DNA from 2 places in the Hydrotalea lipotrueae genome. Region 1 is predicted to be linked to the other one. Evidence: riboswitches for the same ligand, from Rfam matches in the RefSeq annotation. Region 1 holds a riboswitch; the other holds the start of a gene.
The links. A riboswitch is a leader RNA that binds a small molecule or an ion and turns the genes downstream of it on or off. The one in region 1 is predicted to bind thiamine pyrophosphate.
Positions count from the first base shown of each region.

Region 2: it holds a riboswitch for thiamine pyrophosphate, as region 1 does, so the genes downstream of both, JK139_RS08220 (TonB-dependent receptor) here and thiS (sulfur carrier protein ThiS) in region 1, are expected to answer to the same signal.

Region 1 is NZ_JAESDL010000013.1:25,008-29,226, reverse strand. Features, by position in the region: gene JK139_RS08975 (hydroxymethylpyrimidine/phosphomethylpyrimidine kinase) at 1-27, opposite strand, end outside; gene thiC (phosphomethylpyrimidine synthase ThiC) at 30-1,895, opposite strand; gene thiS (sulfur carrier protein ThiS) at 1,935-2,138, opposite strand; TPP riboswitch at 2,206-2,296, opposite strand; gene JK139_RS08960 (hypothetical protein) at 2,738-3,118, opposite strand; gene JK139_RS08955 (single-stranded DNA-binding protein) at 3,335-3,685, shown strand.
Region 2 is NZ_JAESDL010000011.1:51,230-55,448, forward strand. Features, by position in the region: gene JK139_RS08215 (rhodanese-like domain-containing protein) at 1-64, shown strand, start outside; gene JK139_RS08220 (TonB-dependent receptor) at 122-2,506, opposite strand; TPP riboswitch at 2,572-2,693, opposite strand; gene JK139_RS08225 (head GIN domain-containing protein) at 2,802-3,527, shown strand; tRNA gene JK139_RS08230 (tRNA-Met) at 3,585-3,656, shown strand; gene era (GTPase Era) at 3,715-4,219, shown strand, end outside.

The DNA.
Region 1 (4,219 bases):
TAGTATATAAGGTCTTGTAGCTGTCATGCTTATCTATAAATTTCTGCTCCTGTTGCTTTAAATTCTTTTGATTTTTCTTCCATACCTTTTATTTGTAACTTTTCCTGTTCTTCGCTAAAATTTCTAATATCCTGTGTAATTTTCATGGAACAGAAATGAGGACCGCACATAGAACAGAAATGTGCAATCTTAGCTCCATCAGCAGGCAGCGTTTCATCATGAAAGGAACGGGCAGTATCGGGATCTAATGATAAATTAAATTGGTCTTCCCAGCGAAACTCAAATCTGGCTTTACTTAACGCATTGTCACGATATTGTGCACCGGGGTGCCCCTTTGCCAGGTCTGCCGCATGTGCAGCAATTTTGTATGTAATTACACCATCTTTTACATCTTTTTTGTTTGGTAAACCAAGGTGTTCTTTTGGAGTTACATAGCAAAGCATGGCCGTTCCATACCATCCAATCATTGCAGCACCAATTGCAGAAGTAATATGATCATATCCCGGCGCAATATCAGTTGTTAAAGGGCCCAATGTATAAAATGGTGCTTCATTACATTCTTTAAGTTGTTTTTCCATGTTTTCTTTAATCAGGTGCATTGGTACATGGCCGGGGCCTTCAATCATCACTTGTACATCATGTTTCCATGCAATTTTTGTTAATTCGCCAAGTGTTTCTAATTCTGCAAATTGTGCAGCATCATTTGCATCGGCAATAGAACCGGGGCGCAAACCATCTCCTAATGAAAAACTTACATCATAAGCTTTCATAATAGCACAGATTTCTTCAAAATGTGTGTAAAGAAAACTTTCTTTATGGTGTGCTAAACACCATTTTGCCATAATACTACCACCTCTTGAAACAATTCCGGTTAACCTTTTGGATGTGAGTGGAATATAACGCAGTAATACCCCGGCATGAATTGTAAAATAATCTACCCCTTGTTCTGCCTGTTCAATCAATGTATCTTTAAAAATTTCCCAGGTTAAATCTTCTGCTTTACCATTTACTTTCTCTAATGCCTGATAAATTGGTACTGTTCCTACAGGTACCGGACTGTTTCTTATGATCCATTCTCTGGTTTCATGAATATTCTTTCCGGTTGATAAATCCATTAAAGTATCGCCTCCCCAGCGGCAACTCCATACTGCTTTATCTACCTCCTCTTCAATAGAAGAAGTAACAGCAGAATTACCAATATTGGTATTTATTTTAACTAAAAAATTACGGCCTATTATCATCGGTTCACTTTCAGGATGGTTAATATTGGCAGGTATAATAGCTCTGCCAGCTGCCACCTCATCTCTAACAAATTCAGGCGTTATTTTTTTTATTGGCATTCCTGCACCAAAACTATTACCTGCATGTTGTTGATCAAGCAATGGATTATTTTGCCTTTCCTCTATTTGCTGGTTTTCACGAATTGCTATGTATTCCATTTCTGGAGTAATAATACCTTTTCGTGCATAATGTAATTGGGTTACATTCCTGCATGCCTTTGCTTTATATGGTTTTCGAATATGTTGAAATTGCAGACTTTTCAGATCCGGATTATTTAATCGCTGTCTACTATATTCCGATGAGAAATCGTTTAATAACTCTACATCACCGCGTTCAGTGATCCATGATTCTCTTATACGGGGTAATCCCTTTCTTATATCAATTTCTATTGCAGAATCGGTATAAGGGCCGCTGGTATCATAAACTGTTACAGGTGCATTAGACAATACTTCTTCCTTTCCCAATGAGGAATGAATTGTATCGCCCAATTGAATTTCCCGCATAGCTACTTGAATATTAAACAACTTACCCGGTACATAAATTTTTTTTGAACCACTTATTGGAGTTGTTATAATCAGATCGCTTTCAGCTTTCGTTTCTTTATCCTTATTCATATTTATAATTGTGTTGAATAAAAGTATTAAATAATTAAATTATCCTCCCTGCGAAGCCCGAATCAAAACAAGCTTATCATTTGGTTGTAATTGATACTCGTCCCAGTCTTTTTTTTGAATAACAGTATTGTTAACTGCCACTGCAATTCCATTGTATGAAGTAATTGCAAGTTTATCTAGTAGCGCTGTAATAGTTTGGCCTTCAGATAATTCTATCTGAGCCTCATTTAAATGAATAGTCATATACCATTAATAATGGTGAAATAAAAAAGAACCAATAAACTTTAGGAAATACAAAAAAGCAGCAAAAAAAGAAGTATTTACTTTTCCCTACGCAGGCATTATCCTGATCAGGTAAAGGGTATCATCTCAGCCGTATTTCGGCACCCCTAAAGCATTTCAAAAGTAGTGTATTCTAACAATAAAAAAGAATTAAAATTTTAAACTGCAGATTAAAAAATCGCAAATTAATTTTTACTACATATAAATTATAGTAGCTTATTCCAAAAATTATTTTTTTGAATCACACCCCAATTGTATTAGATAGTTCTATAAAAAATAACTAATGCTATTTTGCTTGGTTAACAATAGCATAGCATAGTTTTATAAGCGCCTACTACCAGAGGCTTCCTGCTCCTTGTACAATTACAAAAAGCCCCTTTTCATTTACATAGCCTTTTCTGAACACAAGTATGCTTAGTGTATCTTTACCCAACAATGCTTCGGAATTAGCCCAACCGCACACCGGATCAAATGTGTATTGTATAAAAAGAGGTAGCGTCCACTTTTCTTTATTATATCGAGGCAACAACCACCCACCTCCATTAAAGGAGTAGCCCCCACTATGCCTCTTTTCTTTTTACCAATAAATACCAATTGTTTTCTAATGGCAGATAGCCATAATCATAACAGAAAAAATAGGTATCGCCCTTTTTGTTGGTATAGGTATGGGTGTGGTATGTGAAAGAAAATCCTTTTTGTACCAATTTTTCCTGCGGCAGTTTTATCATACCCAATGCTTGGGGTAGTAATTCTTCCAATATTTTCCTGTTTTTAATCAGGCTGTTATTAATGCTGCGCACATAACTGCTGTAATGGCTTTTGGCTTTGAGTTCGTTGTTGTAAGTATTACGACAGGCATCATCGCAAAATTTTTTGTCGGCCCGGCCTTTCACAGGCTTACCACAACACAAACAGGTTTTTATGGGAGTGGATAACGACATCAGCAAAGGGTTTTAAACTACAATATAGTAAATATTTATCTGTGTGCAAACGTTTAAACACATTTATATACGATTAGAAATAATTAAAAACCGACTCCTGTTTTTGAACCGTTGCAATTTTGTGTTGTTGAAGCGGGAATGACGTCGCCGGCTTTAATTGAAATAAACAAAATTCATCATCGCTGTTCAAACCAATACAGCACAAATTGTAAAACTATGTACGCTTTAAAAAACAAAGTTCAGTTAATCGGAAACTTAGGTAATGCTCCAGAAATTAAAAATTTAGATGGGGGCAAAAAAATGGCTCGTTTTAGTGTAGCCACCAGCGAAACCTATCGCAATGCAAAAGGCGAAAAAATTGCTGAAACGCAATGGCACAATATTGTTGCCTGGGGTAAGGTGGCCGAAATTGCCGAGAAATATTTACAAAAAGGGAGTGAGGTGGCATTGGAAGGCAAATTGGTTTCCCGTTCTTATAACGACAAAGCGGGTAATAAAAAATACATTACCGAAGTGCAGGTAAACGAAATATTAATGTTAGGGGAAAAGCAGGGGGTTAAGGCTTAATGCAAACATCGGGTATGCAATACAAGCAGGGAAGGGCGATAGAATATACCTTCCCTGTACTTACCCGGTTAAACAACAGAGTATATGTTCAGCAAATCCTTACAACTATTGTTTTGTTTACTTTATGCTAATGGTTTGCCATGGTTAGTATAACATAATTCAGATTTTTATGCAATTAAACTAAAGCGGATTGCAAAGGAGGATAATTGAGATTGATTGTTACGCTGTAGTATTATGTGGTATTATTTTTTATAAAGCTTGAGCTGGAAAAATAACAGAATTCAGCAATTGTATGATTACAGCAGATATTTGGTTGCCAAAAATTGGTTACCAATAAATGGAATGATGTAAGAGAAAAGCAACTGCTAATTTGTTTGTAATTTTAAACGTTAACCCTTGTTTAACTGTACATTAAATTGCAGTTTTTTTTAAAAAATGTTACCCGAATAAAGGCTTGCTGCAATAGTGCCGGGTAGGTTTTTTAAAAATTACAAATTTTCTGTAAATACACTTGAAACAATCATTCATTTGAAA
Region 2 (4,219 bases), on a different contig from region 1:
TTTTAGTGATGTTACCAATTTAGCCGGTGGTATGCTGGCATGGGAAGATAAATTTGGCCGATAAAAAAGAGGTTAGCTTGATGAACCGGCTAACCTCCTTTGTTGAATTTGTGTACAATCTTTATAAAAAAATATTCACAGCCATCATAAAATTGGTGCCGGCCATGGGGAAATAATTATTATCGGTGTACAACTGATTGTTGCTGATGTAACTATAGGTATAACCGTTGGGCTGGTATAATTTATTGAATACATTATTCACCTGCAGAATAAAATTCCATTCCTTAAATACTACATTCTTTACACTATAACTGGTGCGAACGGTTTCAGTAAAAAAGCCGGGCAAACTTCTGTTTTCGGTTTGGGTATTATCCATATACTGTTTGCTTACATATTTGCTTAACAAACTAAGGGTAACATTTTTTGCAGGAATAATATTGATGGTAACACCACCAATAATATCGGGCGAAAAAGAAATATCTGTATTGTTGTGTTGCACGGCATTTTGTCCGCCGGTATCATAATTGTCTATATACTCGGTAAAGCTTTTTATTTTATTTCTGCTAAAACTAAAATTAGCTTGCGCATTTAGCCATTCATTAAATACATATGCACCTTGTAATTCAATTCCCATTCTGTAACTGTTCGGAACATTAATGCGGGTATAAGCACCTACATCGTTAATAATACCGGTTAACACCAATTGGTTTTTGTACAACATATAATACAGATTGGCGCTATAATTAAAACGGCTATTTTTTCTGGCAACGCCTAACTCAAAATCGTGTAGGGTTTCTGCTACGGGCTGATTTTGTAAACTGGCCTGAAAATCATCTCTGTTGGGTTCTTTATTACCCAAGGCATAACTGAAATAGGCCTGCCAACTATTGTGGCTGTAGGTAATACCTGCTTTCGGATTCACAAAGTGAAAAGTACGGTTTACATTTAAATTGCCATTGCCTTCAAAGCCCTGCATATTGTGGGTAACGGTACGGTATTGCACATCGGCAAAACTATACCAGTACTTTGCAAAATTGTGTTGCCATTTGGTATACACATTGATGTCGGTTTTTACTGCAGGATAATAATAATACTGATAGTTGGGCTCTGTTACACCATATTGTGCCCATATTACATTACCGAAATGGTTGCCTTCATACCGCGTCCATCCACCACCAATAGTGAGTTCATCTTTGGCGTTTTTGTATTGCAGTGAGGCAATTTGCCCGTAAAAATGGTTGCTTAACCAGCGGCGGCGAATTAAATCGGTTGAATCAAGTACCGTATTGCCCACGATAAATGGCGATAAACCATAATCACTAAAATTTTGCGCGGCTTTGTATTCTTCATAATAACCCCGGCCATAAGTCATGAATAAAGCTGTATTAAAATTCCAACGATTGTTGATTTCCTGATTCAGAAATAGCTGATAGTGGTCTTGCTGGTAATTGTCGGTTTCGTTGGCGTATGGTGCTCCGGGTTTTTCTGTTCCGGCGGGATTGTAGGTTCTGTCTTTTGCCAACAGGGTATCGGGTACGCCGTACCAGGCCTGATAAGTTTTTTCTTTTCCGGAGAAAATATTAAAACGAATGGAAGTTTTTTTGTTGATATAAGCGGTAGAAAGCGCAAATGATTGCAGCAGTGAGCTGGCACGGTCAATATACCCATCGCTGCTGATTTTGCTCAAACGGGCATCAACGGTAAAATGTCCATTCAATAAACCACTACCCACTTTCAATGTATTTTTCCAGGAGTTGAAAGAGCCATAACTATTATTGACTTCAGCATAAGGCTTTTCATGAAATTCGTTGGTAGAAAGGTTGATGGTAGCGCCAAATGCACCAGTGCCGTTGGAGGAAGTACCTACGCCACGCTGAATTTGAATGCTATTGAGCGATGAAGCAAAATCAGGTAAATCCACCCAATAAGTACCCTGGCTTTCTGCATCATTATAAGGAATACCATTAAGGGTAACATTTATTCTCGTAGCATCTGTACCTCTGATGTGGATATCGGTATAGCCAATGCCATTGCCGGCATCTGAGTTTACAAACACAGAAGGGGTTTGGTTGAGGAGGAATGGAATATCCTGTCCCAGATTGGTTTTGGCAATTTCCTGTTCATTGATATTGGTAACTGCAAATGGTGCTTTACTGCCTGCGCGGATGGCCTTCACTTCTAAAGGCTGTAGGAATAATGGAATGTTGGTTAAAGTAATTTCTAACTTTTGTCCTTCCTGAGGTATTTGAATGGTACGCTTGTACACTTCAAATCCAATGCTGTTTACAACAACGGTAGTATTGCCGGTTATCAGGTTCATGAAAATAAAATGGCCATCATCACCGGTAATGGTGGTTCTGTTTTGCGTTGTAATAGCAGCGCCTGCAACGGGTTTTTTGGTTTGTGCATCTACTACTACACCCGAAAGAAAAGCATGTTTTTTTATCTGGCTAAAGCTGTTAACGTAACAAAGCAAAAATGCCAGCGTTCCCAAAAAGAATTTCATTTTTTTTTGATTAAATGGTTAAAAAATTTGGGAACAGGGAGCTGTGCTAATGGAGAGGCTGACTAAAATAAGCAGTACACCTTCCCTTCGCAGGAATTACCCTGTTCAGGTTCAACGGGTATTATCTCAGCCGGATGTTGTTGATGTGTTAACCCATCAAGGCAATCCAGCACCCCGGGGAAAATCTGCCGCAAAATTAATGCGTAAAAATTTAAAAAGGGTGTAACTTTTTTTGCAGTGCTGCGTTTCAATGTAAAAACTAACTTTTTTGTTTCATTTCTTTAAACAAATAACAATGAAAAAAATAATGTTGATGCTGGTAATCCTTCTGTCGCTTTCTTTTGTAAAAGGGCAGGAAGTTAAAAATTTGGTGTATGATGCCAATGCCGAAGTACGGAAGGTGGGCAATTTTTCCGGATTAGATGTTTCCGGTGCTGTTACGGTGTACCTTTCACAAGGTAATACCAATGCCGTTGCCATTAGTGCCGATGGGGGCGATAAAGCAAAAATTATCACTGAAGTAAAAAATGATGTATTGCACATTTATACGGAAAGTGGTTTTTGGAACAAATGGAATTGGAGCGATAAAAAAATTAAAGCTTATGTAACAGTTACTGATTTAAATAAAATTGTGCTTTCAGGGGCCAGCCAGTTGAATATTGTTGATCAATTAAAAGGAAATGCTTTAAAATTAAAAGCAACCGGTGCCAGTTATGTAAAAGGCAGTTTTAATGTAGCTGAATTATCCATTAACTTAAGCGGAGCATCTAATGCAACAATGAAAGGACAGGTAGGAACTTTAAATGTAGATGTTAGCGGCGCCAGTGTAATAAAAGGTTATGATTTAACCGTAGCCAACTGCGATGTATCTGCTTCCGGCGCATCGAATGTTCGTGTAAATGTAGAAAAAACTTTTACCCGATTAGAAGCCAGTGGTGCCAGCAGTATACGATATAAAGGCAACCCCGTTATTCAAAATATTCAGTCGAGCGGCGCATCTTCCATTAAAAAAGAAGACTAATGTTAAATTAGTTTTGGCAGTTCACCTTACTAACCTTAATTTTGCAACTTATTAAATCGCGAGGTAGAGCAGCGGTAGCTCGTCGGGCTCATAACCCGAAGGTCGGAGGTTCGATTCCCCCCCTCGCAACTAAAACTTTAAAAGCCTCAATTCGTGAGGCTTTTAGTTTTTAAACACAGTTATCATCATGAAAGCGGGATTTGTAGGTATTTTTGGAAAACCCAATGCAGGTAAAAGCACATTACTCAACGCCTTATTGGGCGAGAAGTTGGCTATTGTTTCTTCAAAAGTGCAAACCACACGCCATCGTATCAAAGGGTTTTTAAGCAAACCCGGCGAATATCAAATTGTATTTTCAGATACACCCGGCATCATTGAAGCCAAATACAAATTGCACGAAAAAATGATGGGTGCAGTGAAAAGTGCATTGGAAGATACGGATGTGGCAATTTTATTAGCAGATGTTACCGACGATTTGGAAAGTTGCGATGCCCTGTTTCAATCGCTGCATTTAAAAGTGCCCGTTATTGTGGTGTTGAATAAAAAAGATAAGGTGGGCAAAGAAGTGTTGCAAAATGCCATTCATTTCTTTGAATCAAAACCTTATGCTAAAAAAGTGTTGGCCATTGCAGCATTGCAGCAGCAAAAAACCGATGAACTGGTCAATTCAATCGTTGAATTTTTGCCCGAAG